3 regions of the Anoxynatronum sibiricum genome follow, and region 2 is predicted to be linked to each of the others. Evidence: riboswitches for the same ligand, from Rfam matches in the RefSeq annotation. Region 2 holds a riboswitch; each other region holds the start of a gene.

Region 1 (4,180 bases), on a different contig from region 2:
GGAAGCGGGATACCTGGCAGGGATGACCATCAGCGGCAAGACTGATTTGGAAGAAGCATCCCGCCGCCTGCTGAACAAAGGTGTGAAAAAGTTGTTCATTACCCTGGGAGAGCAGGGGGTGTATTATGCTGATGAAGCACTGCAGGGCATGACACCCGCTATTCCCCTGCAGCCGGTAAATGCCACAGGTGCAGGGGATGCCTTTACGGCCGCCGTGGTTTATGGTGACCTTCAGGGCTGGTCCATGGCAGCCACTGCAAGATTTGCAGTGCGGGCGTCGGCAGTGGCCCTTTTAAGCAGGCACACCGTCAGCGAAGACATGTCTGTGGAGACAGTCAACGCCCTTAAAGACAAGCTGACAACGAAGGCCACATAAAGCAGCAGCCGATTGCATGAGGGGGAATTCAACTTCATGCAAGCCGGTGTGAAGGTAAAAAAATCCATGAAAGGCAGCTGACGCAACAGCTGTTTTCAGGAACGATCAAAGGAGATTGATGAAAATGGAATCGAATCAGCTATTAAAAGATCGGCTGGTCATTGCACCGGAAGTGAAAGAAGCGCTTCAGCAGGGCAAACCGGTGGTGGCTCTGGAGTCCACCATTATCACCCATGGCATGTCTTATCCCGAAAACATTGAAAGTGCGCAGACTTCTGAAACGATGATCCGTCAGGAAGGTGCTACGCCGGCCACCATCGCCGTTATTGGTGGAAAAATTCGTGTGGGACTGAACGCAGATGAACTGACCTATATGGGGAAAAACAGCAGTATTCGAAAAGTGAGCCGCCGGGACTTGCCCATGATTGTGGCCAAAGAACTGGATGGTGCCACCACTGTGGCCACCACCATGATCGGTGCCAGTCTGGCAGGCATTCGGGTATTTGCCACGGGGGGTATTGGCGGGGTTCACCGGGGAGCCTCGGAAACCTTTGATGTTTCTGCAGATCTGATGGAGCTGGCACAAACCCCGGTGGCAGTGGTTTGCGCCGGTGCCAAGTCAATCCTGGATATCGGACTCACCCTTGAAGTGCTGGAAACTCACGGTGTGCCGGTGGTTGGCTATCAAACCCAAGCATTTCCAGGATTTTATGTGCGGGACAGCGGCTATGGAGTGGACGACTGTGTCGAGGATGTGAAGGAAATCGCCCGGGCCATGCAGCTGAAATGGCGGTTGGGCTTAAAGGGTGGGATGGTGGTGGCCAACCCCATTCCAGAAGCATATGAAATGGATCCGGTGCTCATCGGCAAGAGTATCGACGAAGCAGTTGAAGCTGCTGAGGCACAGGGTGTTCGGGGAAAAGAAATCACGCCTTTCATTCTCGCCTGGCTGCACAGGGCAACTGAAGGTAAAAGTCTGGCAGCAAACAAGCAGCTGGTGTATCATAATGCCCGGGTGGCGGCTCACCTGGCAGCGGCCTATGCGTCACTGGAGACGCAGGCTGCCGAATAAAGCAACCAGTATGCAGAGAGCCCATTAAAATGAGCGGAAATTCACAATTGTTGGACGAAAACCTTTACAAAAGGAACAAACCCATGGTATAATGTTGACATAAGATAGGACTCCGGCACCAATTATAAAAAGTTGGAGTTGAGTTCAATAGTCTGAAAATGGCAAAACCGTCCGAAAGGCGGTGACGCAAAGCCACGAGTCTACGTTCCCAGCCAATGAACCAGGGGAGGGGAATATGATCGTCGGGTTGCCTGGGACTGGTGGCAGTGCCACCAATGATATGAGTCACATCCGGCGACCCGTTTTCACTACGGGTCGCTTTTTGCACATCTCCAGGGAAAACCTTTGCATATACTTCATTGACAGATGCTGGTTCTGATACCATCAAAGATGAGATAAGGAGAACTGGATCATGGGAACACGGATATTGAAAACAGCTGCGTGTGATGAGAATATGTGCTTAGCCGAACACTTGATGAACCCTTTTGGCGTGGTGATTGTGCCGGCAGGAACGCATCTGACACCGGGATTAAAAATAACACTGGCAGCAATGGGGATTGACAGAATTCCCGTTCGCGAAATGGACAGCAGGGAGAGCTCATGGAGGAGGAACAATGCATGAAAAAAGAACGGATTCCCATTGACAAATGTGACGGCAGCATGGTTTTATCAGAAGATCTTTATAATGATGTGGGTTTACTCTTATTAACCAAAGGCACCCGGTTAACCCAGGACAAAGTTTCAGTGCTGGTACGTCGGGGGGTTACCTGCGTGCCGGTGGAAGTGGAACAACTTGAATCGATGCAAATCGGGGCACAATGACTCGGGCTGAGGCTGTTTTCTGCAAAAATAACCACATTGCGTCAAAAGCACCTTAAAAAAAAGAATGAAAGAATCGTCAGGATTAACCGTTTTCGGATTATTCCTGTTTTTTTTGCCTTTTTCCTTGCAATACAAACGTTTTCAGGGCAATATTGAAATGAAAACGTTTTCTTCTATTGAAATATCATGTGAAGATGTGTATAATTTTAAACAAGAATCTTTCGAATATTTCGCAACGGTGGTGAAGCAAATGAACTCCTATCCAAAAGAGACGGTCTACTTCATTTCTTACGCCAAACTGCCGGGCGAAATTCCGGCGGCAACCATGCATCGTGTGGTGGGGATTGGACTCATTATCCACCAGGAAACCGGTGAAATTCTGGATGTTTCCTGCACGCTGCTCACCCGGGAAGCCCGAGAGTTTCTGAAAGCAGTGCTGCAGGGCCATAATGTCCACGAAGAGGAATCAGAGGCCATTGTGGAGCTGATACGAAGCCGTTACCATGGGTTGGCTCAAAAAGCTGTCTGTGTGGCCGTCAAAGGCTCCATTGAGCGGTACTTTCAGTGGAAAAACTCCGGGCAGTCCACAGAACCGGTATTAAACGACAAAGAATCCTGAAATAAGAACTGAATAAGATCGCCTGATCTGCTGCTTTACTGACATCCATGATGATCACCCCATCATGGAAAAGTGAGTGAAATCCAGTAATACAGGATCTGGTTTACGCTGTTGTCACCCTATTCAATGGGCAGCAGCCACCAGAACCTGTTCTGCTGGATTTTTTGTCGTCTTTATGAACCTTTTTCATGGTTAGACGAAGCATCAGAAAGGGGGAAAATGCATGAGTCAGAACAAAGCGCCAAAGAACCATGTGTTTTATCGAAACCAGAACTGGAAGTATCCCCGAATTGAACGGGGAGAAGGTGTATACCTTGTGGGTGAGGATGGCAGGCGGTACATTGATGCCTGTTCAGGATCTGCCGTCGCCAATATTGGCCACGGCAACAAAGAAGTGGCAGCCTTCGCCAAAGAACAAATGGAGCGGGTGGCCTTTACTCATCTGTCCCGGTGGACGGTGGACACCATTGAAAAATGCGCTGAAAAAGTGTGCCAATGGACGCCGGGAGATTTGAACCACGTCTATTTTGTCTCCGGCGGTTCGGAATCGACAGAAACCGCCATTAAAATGGCCCGCCAGTACTTTGTGGAGCGGGATGGTAAAGACAGTCCCAAATGGAAGGTGATCACCAAATGGAACTCCTTCCATGGCAATACCCTTGGCGCCCTTTCCATGACCGGTATTCCGGGACGCCGGCAGATTTATGAGCCCATGCTCATTGATTTTCCCAAGATCCCTCAGTTTTACCATTACCGCAATCCCTGGAATGCAGCCACCCTGGAAGAAACCAGCCGGCTGGCAGCCCAGGCGCTGGAAACAGAAATTCTGAAGCAGGGTGCGGCATCTGTTGCTGCCTTTATTACAGAACCTGTGGTGGGGTCGGCCATACCGGGAGTTCATCCTGACAAAATCTATTTTGATATGGTACGTGAGATCTGCACCAAATACGATGTGCTGCTGATTATGGATGAGGTCATGGCGGGATTTGGCCGTACGGGTAAACATTTTGCCTCCGACCACTACCAGGTGGTGCCTGACATCATCACCTGTGCCAAAGGCATGAGCTCAGGCTATACACCCATTGGAGCCGCCGTCTGCAACGAAGAAATATTTGACACCATCATGGTAAAAGGTTCCGGTAATTTTATTCACGGCCATACCTACGCCAGCAATCCCCTTTCCTGCGGCATTGCCTGGAAGGTACTGGAGATTATTGAACGGGAAGGCTACGTGGCCAATGCCGACCTTCAGGGCGCATACTTTGGGAAACGCCTCGAAGAGCTGTACCGG
Region 2 (4,180 bases):
AGAAACAGGTGCTTCACGCATCAATGAGTTAGGTTTTTTGATTGATCATGACCAGCAATGTCTTCAGGAGTTGATTCAGGCTGCCGTGAATATGGACAGTGCCAAAAGCGAGGGCATGGCTGCGCTGCAATATACCATTGAGAAATATCAGGAAAGCTCAGAAGCTGCCGAGGAAATAGCTCAGGTCATTGTGGAAACCAACAACAGTTCGGCGGACATTAAAAAAGCCAGTGGAATGATCAAGAGCATCGCCGAACAAACAAACTTACTGGCACTCAATGCTGCCATTGAATCTGCAAGGGCAGGAGAAGCAGGAAGAGGATTTGCGGTGGTGGCAGAAGAAATACGAAAGTTGGCAGAGCAGTCCAGCTTGTTCACGAATGAAATCGAAGCGATCATTTTGACATTGAACGATAAGACAAACACAGCTGTCAAAAACATGGAGCAAGTGGCTGTCATCAATGAAGAGCAATCAAAGGGGATTCATGAAACGCAGGAAAAATTTGACAAGATCAATCAATCAGTTTTGAAGGTGCAAAAGGTGATTGAGGAGTTGGATGTGTCAGGCAGGGAAATGGAAAGAAAAAAGCAGGAAATCATTGCAGTGGTGGAAAACCTGTCAGCAATTTCTCAAGAAAATGCAGCGGGTACAGAAGAAGCTTCGGCTTCGGTGGAAGAGCAGACGGCAGCCATGGATGAAATTGCCCAGGCGAGTCATGCCCTGTCAGAGCTGGCAGATGAAATGAATCAGGCAATTCTTCAGTTCAAGCTGTAAAACGGATAGAATAGTGAAGGACAAGGGATGATTTCCCTTGTCCAAAGTAAAAGCAGCCGGTTAACTAAAGACCGGCTGCTTTTACTCATTCTTTTGAGGAGAAGGTGGCAAGAAATTCGCCGTAACCTTCGTTTTCAAGCTCATCTACTGGTATAAACCGAAAGGCAGCAGAGTTGGTACAATAACGAAGCCCGGTGGGTGGAGGTCCGTCGGGAAAAACATGACCCAAATGGGATTCGCCGTGCAGGCTCCGAATTTCGATGCGCTTCATGCCAAAGCTGCTGTCATGTTCCTCCACAATCAATTCAGGCACTAAAGGACGGGTAAAGCTGGGCCACCCTGATCCTGAGTCATATTTATCAAGTGAGCTGAAAAGCGGCTCGCCGGAAACCACATCCACATAGATACCTGCTTCCTTATGGTTCCAGAATTCATTTTGAAAAGGCCGTTCAGTTCCTTTATGCTGAGTTACTTCATATTGCAGAGGAGTCAGCGATGCTTTCAGCTGGTCATCTGAGGGCTTTTCAAATCCTTGCCACTGATCGGTGCTGAAATAAACGACAGGTGGTGGCGGTACAACGACACTCGCAACCCCTGCTATTTCTGCGGCAGGGTCTTGTTGACGCTGAAAGCGCCAGAACAGTAAGGTCATCAACAAAAGCACACCTAAAAGGGATAAACGGCGGGAATGAAATACATACAAAGTGATCACCTCCATCAAATCTGGGTAAAGCCATTAGGGGCTTTCAAAGCCTGTAATGACGATTCGGGGTTGGTTAATGCAAGTCAACTGAAAGACCGCCGCAGGCGGTTTCTTTCAGGATACATAATACATTGTATTTATACCCAGGAGAATGATTCTCAAATAAAAAATGTCAAAACAGACAGGATAACGAAGGGTTTGCTACAAAAAAACCACTAAATAACCACCATAAAACCCCTTGAAAAAGGGACAAATGACCTGGAGACAGCTGTTTTGTAGGACTATTGGGCAAAAAAAGAAAGACAAACGTCGGTTTACATAACAAAGGCCCTGTGATATACTGCAAGAGGATTGAATGTGAATTTAGCCACCTACTATAAAGAGACGACCTTAAAATATTCAGGAAAAGGCAAACTGCAGGAAACTGCAGGACGCAAAGCTACAGGGCCTATTCAAGGCAGCCAGTTACCGATGAATGTTTTTTTGTTTTTTTGCAGCTATTCGGTTGTTGGCGGATTGGAAATCAATGAGGAAACGGGAGTGGAAATGTGCGGAGGAAAGTGGCGGGAGTTATTTTGGGAGTGACACTGAGTGTCTTGACAAGTGGAGGCCTGCAGGCGTGGGCAATGCCGGAGATGACATTTTCAGATATCAGGCCGACTGACTGGCATGCCGGTTATGTGATGACTCTATCCAGTCTGGATGTGGTCAGGGGATACAGTGACAGCACCTTTAAGCCCAACGAGACCATCAGCAAGGCTGAGTTCATTGTGCTGGCCGTTAAGGCGCGCCATGATGACATTATGCCGGCATCGGGGGAACACTGGGCAATGAATTACATGCGCAAAGCAGAAGCGTTGGGAGCCATTGCTTCAGGAGAAGCCGCGGTGATGGAGATGAATGCTTCCATTACCAGAGAAGAAGCTGCCCGAATTTTGGTGAGAACTGCAGGAGAAGAGGGGCTGGAACAGCCGGCGGATCCTTTGACCGTTTTTTCGGATATGGAAGCTGTGAAAGAAACGAACCAGCCTTACGTGCATCAGGCAGTTGCCAAGGGGTGGCTTTCCGGTTACCCTAGTGGTGAGTTCAGACCGGCCAATGAAGTCACCCGGGCGGAGGCATCGGTGATGCTGACCAAATCACTGGGAGATGGGGCCATGAGCCGGGTGGAAGAAATGAAAGCAGCGGCGGCACGTTACATGGAAACCCAAGAGGCAGAAGCGGAAAAACTCCGGGAAAGCATTCTGGAAACAGCGCTGGAGCTGCAGGGAATTCCTTACCGGAGGGGCGGCAGCACACCTGCAGGTTTCGACTGTTCTGGCTTTGTCACTTACGTACTGGGACAGCACGGCATTTCACTGCCCCGCAGCAGTGCGGCTATGTATCGGGCGACGGAGAAGATTTCCATGGATGAACTGGAACCGGGAGACCTGGTCTTTTTTCAGGGATATCAGTCAGGACCCTCCCATGTGGGAATTTACGTAGGCAACAATGAATTCATTCACGCGCCTTCTTCAGGAAGAACGGTTTCTTTCGACCAGGTGGACGACCCCTCTTACTGGGGCCCCCGGCAGTATGGAGCGGCCCGTATTTTATAACATCTAACATCAAGAAACAGCCAGTTGTCTGCTCAAAAGGAGCAAGCCGACTGGCTGTTTTTTAATACTTCTTTAAGAATACATCTTTACCTGTAGACAAGTTCTCCCGTCAGGGCCCGGATTATTTCGGCATGATCCGGCCATCTCTGGATCAGTGCCTCACGGCTGCCGATGGTGTAATCAGCGGGATGATACCCCGGTGCCATGGTGGTGCCCAGCAGGGCCCAGGAGCCGCCGGGCTTCAGGCGAAGCCCCTGCCAGATGCCGGCGGGGACCACCTGCTGTAAGGCCATCCCTTCAAAAAGCTGATTTCCCAGAAGGGTCACAGAACTTGAACCGTCTTCGTGAAGCTGGCACAGTTCCACGGGGTCACCCAGATAAAAATGGTAGACCTCATCAGCTTTCAGCTGGTGGAAATGGGAAAAGCTGTCGGCGGTGAGGAGGTAATAAATGGCGGTGCCAAAGGGGCGCTCTGCTGCCGGCGTATTTTCTGAAACGCTGCTTTTTGACGACTCGCCTGACCCGCCTTCGACCTGAGACGGTTTTGAGCGAAACCGGAGAGGGAGACAGTGGAGGGGCAGGGTTTCTGTCGAAGTGTAGTTATTTCGGTACATGCCACCCTCGCCTTCCAGCGGCTCCAGGTTCAGCAGATGAATGAGATCTTCGGCAGTGAACGCAGGGGTGGAAACAAGACGGTGCTGCGGGGTGGTACTGATTTCATCAGAAGGGTTCATGGACAGTCACCCACTTTCCTGCTTCATTGGCACTGGCTTCAATGGCATTGGACAGGGCAACAATTCTCGCAGCCTCCCGAAAGGTGGGATAGCTGGCGTTCCCGGAAGCATCGGGTTTCTTTCCGGTACGAATGTCGGTATATACTTCCTGAAAAAGACGGGTGAAGCTGTCGGTGAAACCGCCTCCAAAGGCCATCACCTCTGTTTGAATGCCGCTGCCTTTTTCCGCCTGGTGAAGCTTTCCCGGCTCTTCTGAATTCCACCAGAGATTCCGGTGTGTACCGGTTATTTCCATGGTCAGGTGATTCATACGCCCCTGGGAAACCTCAGAAAGCACCATGGAGCCAATGGCCCCGTTCTCGAAACGCAG
Region 3 (4,180 bases), on a different contig from region 2:
GCTTCTTCCCGCTGTTCAATATAACGATTGACTGCCGGATAAAGCGCGATCATCAGTCCGGCGACGATCAAAATAGTGGAAAACTTGCGCATGGTCACCCCTCCCCGATTTGAAACATTCGATTCACGCTATGCGTGGCATTAATGACTCTTCAAGTACTGCCAAATCAGCTTTTCCACCTTGCGACGAAAAAGGAGAGATCAGTTGCATCTCTCCTTTATTGTATACCCATTCTCTCTTTTGTCTATCTTTTCCGGCCATTCACATATCATTTACATCTTTTCTCCATACAAACTGCAATGCTGCTACACTTCTGCATTTTTTCGGAAAAGAAAACCTACTGCCGCCAGCAATATACCTGCAATATAGTAGTAGGCTGGATTCCCTTCGCCAGTCTGTGGAAGCACCGGGACTCCAAGGGGAATCACTTCATCCAGTACAATCACTTCGTCAGGATCGGACTGGGGAACTACCGGGGCTGCCAAAGGAATCGCAGGATCGTCAATTGTCACTGTTTCTGTCAGAACAACCACTGGCTCGTCAGGATCATCTGCCGGGTCATCAGGGTCATCAGCGGGGTCTTCCGGGTCTTCCGGGTCTTCCGGGTCTTCCGGGTCTTCCGGGTCTTCCGGGTCTTCCGGGTCTTCCGGATCTTCCGGGTCTTCCGGGTCTTCCGGGTCTTCCGGGTCTGCCGGGTCATCAGGGTCATCAACGGGGTCTTCCGGGTCTTCCGGATCTTCCGGGTCTTCCGGATCTTCCGGGTCTTCCGGAATCAATCGATTGATGATAATAATCGTCATGTTTTCCATCCCTGGATTGATAAAGAAGATGATTCCCTCATCAACACCGTCATCTTCTCCAAGCAGCCAGATGCTTTCACCAATCTGGTATCCCACCAGCTGGTAACCATCAGGTACATTTATTTCTTCAAGGATATATGCTCCAAAATCCAATCCTTCCACCATGACATCATTGAGTTGGCTCAGGTCATCAAATGATTTTGGAAACTCTTCTTCATCTTGCACTTCTTCAAGAATGGATACCATATCCATTTCTGTCAGTCTGACTTCAAACTCAAATACCTGTTCATCACTTTCAACGACATTGTCATTTTCATCGATCACTCGCTTTTCAACAGTCACTGTCGGCGGTTCCTCTTCGCAGGGTGTTTCAGGCAACACTACCCGTGCACTGTGGAGGCGCTGCGTGCTTTCAAAGGCTTCGCCATGATGCGGCGGTATTTCCACCAAACCCGGTTCCCATTCGCCTTCCACCAGTCGATAGGTGTAAAGATCGATTTGAACAGGTTCGCAGTCGCGAGGGGTTTCCACCTCTAAAATAATGGTTTCAGGTCCTTCAAATAAATGGTGATCATCATCGAACCAGCTTTGCACTTCATAAGGTTCACCATTGTGTTGCACGTCGGTTCCAGGCGGGTACTGGTAACTGGTAAGATGGAACCCAATGCAGTAACCCTCATTGACGGTGATTTCCACACGATTGTTGTCCAGCCATGTCACTGTAAAATACTGATTGCTGTAAGGCTGGTTAAGCTGAATGCTATCGATGTAGATGACGGCATCCAGGGGAACCATGATACAATCGGGTTCAATGTCATTTTCAAGGCAAACATGGCTGAGTACCAGTTTGGCACCACTGCTGCCTGCTGGGACTACCAGAAATGCGTCCACCAGCACGTCGTGTTCCGGTGTGCCCACAAAGAAGTGTTGTACTTTACCGTTTCCAACAGACTGTCCAACAACCATTTTGGTGCCGGCATTCTGAAAAGTTGCTTCCAGCATTAGGGGTCCTTCATCCCCCTGAAGCTGATTGGCCACGAAATGCCATACAACCGGATCTGTCAGCCCACCACAATCAGAGTCATTCTCAAATTCAGTGCTGGCTGCATTTCTGTGAGGACTGTGGAGCTCAACACGAACTTCTTCCATGATCACTTGCTGTACACCGCCCAAGGGAACAGGAACTTCATCGACATTTTCAAGCTCTTCCTCTTCTTCCTGTTCTACTCCGTTATCACCAGTGGTTTCATCTGTGGATTCTTCCCCAGTGTCATGATCGGCAGTTTCTTCTTCGTTTGCTTCTTCATGTGTTTCTTCGCTTGCACCATCATTGTCAGTTCCTTCATCAGCGAGTTCTTCATTAACTGCTTCTTTTTCATCCACTGATGATTCTTCCTGAATGGTGTCATCATCGACATCAGATTCATCTGCTTCTGTCGATTCGCCGGAATTGTCCGGTTCTTCCGCAGATGCTTCATTATCTTCATTGTCCTGCGCATTGCTCTCATCGCCAGCTGCTTCATTTGATTCTTCTGCCACCGCTTCCTCGGGCACCGAATCAGCAAATACAAAACCCACGCCCATACTGGGAATAAATCCATAAAAGGCTACCAGTATAACGACGATCCAAACGAATAATTGCCTTATGCCTTTTTTTCTGATTTTTTGTCTGCTTCTCATACGACTCACTCCTCTCGCAGGTCACAAAGATGTGATCACTCTTCTCTCAATGGTTTTCAGTCACCAGAACCCCTGAGTCACTTCTTCGATTTTTCACCTTTATATCGACCCCCTTGACATCAGCCTTTTTTGAAAATAAAAAAACTGCCAAAAATTATCTTGGCAGCCGGACGATCGTGACACCTGAATACCGGTGTGTTAGACTCTTGACTTTGCGTCCCATCCTTTCGAATGGTTTGCCTTGTTTTGATATTAATTATCATTATCTTTAATTTAATGATACCTCTCTCCCATGAATCTAAACAGTGTTTTGTATAAAATGCCTGAATTTTCCTTCTGTTTTCAACATTTAGGACGTTTGTCATTTTTTCGTCTGCAACCCCTGAGGTTCATCTTTTTCTTGCTCAACTTGCCAGATTGCTGGCGAATGTGCCGCGTTAAGCGGTGATTCATGCTTGTTCAGATATCCTCCCTTAAACCTTCTATCCATTGATTTATCTGTATCCTACGACATAAAAAGAGAAATTCCTTTATGATTCTCAAAGAAATTTCCCTTTTTTCATCCTGTTATGTGGTTTTGATGACTTTGCCTTCAGTCTGGAATATCTGCGTATGTTTTAGTTATAGTTAAATAGGATATTGTTTTTTGCGTTTTGCCATTGTAACCCACTTTACTTCTGTGAGCTCTTGTATCGAGTATGCACCGCCTTCTCTGCCCTGACCACTTTCTTTCGTTCCACCAAATGGACATGCTGCATCTGCGTCCACAGAGCTGCCATTTACATGAACCATACCTGCATCAATGTTTTCAGCAAGGAACAACGCTTTTTCATAATCATTGGTAATCAGGCCTGCGGAAAGCCCATATTGAGTATCATTTGCGACTTCCAAGGCTTCCTGCACATCATTTACAGGGATAATTGAAGCAACAGGACCAAATGTTTCGTCATAGTATATCTTCATATCCTTTGTAATATTTGCAAGAAGCGTAGGTTTAAACAGTCGTCCTTCGTATGTGCCGCCTGTGAGAAGTTTTGCTCCTTTTGCCAAAGCATCCTGAACTTGATCATTAATGATATTTACTTGTTTGTCACTAATGATTGGCCCAATAAATGTTGATGGGACATTTGGGTCTCCAACTGTTAATGAAGAAGCCAGTTCAACCAGTTTCTTGGTAAACTCTTCCACAACAGGCTTCTCCACAATGAGACGGTCTGCCGACATACAGATCTCTCCCTGGTGAAGATAGGCACTGAATGCCGCAACTTTAACAGCATAATCAATATCTGCATCAGCAAGAACAACAAGCGGGTTCTTGCCGCCCATTTCAAGATAGTATTCCTTCAAATTGGATGCAGCTCTTTGAGCCACATGCTTTCCTGTTTTGGTTTCACCGGTAATGGCAACAAAGGAACAACGCTTATCGTCAATAAGTGCATCACCTAAAACGCTTCCCGGCCCTGTAATGACGTTAAGTACACCTGCAGGAATATCTGCTTTTTCGAAAACCTCTGCTATTTTCAAACCTATCACCGGAGTTTCGCTAGCAGGCTTTAAGACAACAGTATTACCTGTTGCAAGACCGTATGCCACTTTATACATAGACAAAATCAGCGGGAAATTCCATGGAGAAATACATACAATGGTTCCTCTTGGCTTTCTAAAGCTCATGGACAATGACGTTGGATCAGTATGGTATG

What was found. Region 2 has a riboswitch for cyclic di-GMP ahead of AAIG11_RS05300 (NlpC/P60 family protein). Riboswitches for the same ligand answer to the same signal wherever they lie in the genome.
Region 1: linked by a shared signal. The riboswitch ahead of AAIG11_RS12055 (hypothetical protein) and the one ahead of AAIG11_RS05300 (NlpC/P60 family protein) in region 2 are both predicted to bind cyclic di-GMP.
Region 3: linked by a shared signal. The riboswitch ahead of AAIG11_RS12495 (LPXTG cell wall anchor domain-containing protein) and the one ahead of AAIG11_RS05300 (NlpC/P60 family protein) in region 2 are both predicted to bind cyclic di-GMP.

What each region holds. Positions count from the first base shown of each region.
Region 1 is NZ_JBCITM010000012.1:95,798-99,977, forward strand. It holds gene AAIG11_RS12045 (carbohydrate kinase family protein) at 1-376, shown strand, start outside; gene AAIG11_RS12050 (pseudouridine-5'-phosphate glycosidase) at 501-1,448, shown strand; cyclic di-GMP riboswitch class I at 1,599-1,703, shown strand; gene AAIG11_RS12055 (hypothetical protein) at 1,861-2,070, shown strand; gene AAIG11_RS12060 (hypothetical protein) at 2,067-2,270, shown strand; gene AAIG11_RS12065 (DUF3870 domain-containing protein) at 2,428-2,889, shown strand; gene AAIG11_RS12070 (aminotransferase family protein) at 3,113-4,180, shown strand, end outside.
Region 2 is NZ_JBCITM010000004.1:20,836-25,015, forward strand. It holds gene AAIG11_RS05290 (methyl-accepting chemotaxis protein) at 1-775, shown strand, start outside; partial or broken gene msrB (peptide-methionine (R)-S-oxide reductase MsrB) at 861-1,286, opposite strand; cyclic di-GMP riboswitch class I at 1,877-1,951, shown strand; gene AAIG11_RS05300 (NlpC/P60 family protein) at 2,027-3,076, shown strand; gene AAIG11_RS05305 (cupin domain-containing protein) at 3,163-3,810, opposite strand; gene AAIG11_RS05310 (Gfo/Idh/MocA family protein) at 3,797-4,180, opposite strand, start outside.
Region 3 is NZ_JBCITM010000013.1:85,529-89,708, forward strand. It holds gene AAIG11_RS12485 (class D sortase) at 1-92, opposite strand, end outside; gene AAIG11_RS12490 (hypothetical protein) at 124-261, opposite strand; gene AAIG11_RS12495 (LPXTG cell wall anchor domain-containing protein) at 306-2,480, opposite strand; cyclic di-GMP riboswitch class I at 2,639-2,731, opposite strand; gene AAIG11_RS12500 (aldehyde dehydrogenase family protein) at 3,108-4,180, opposite strand, start outside.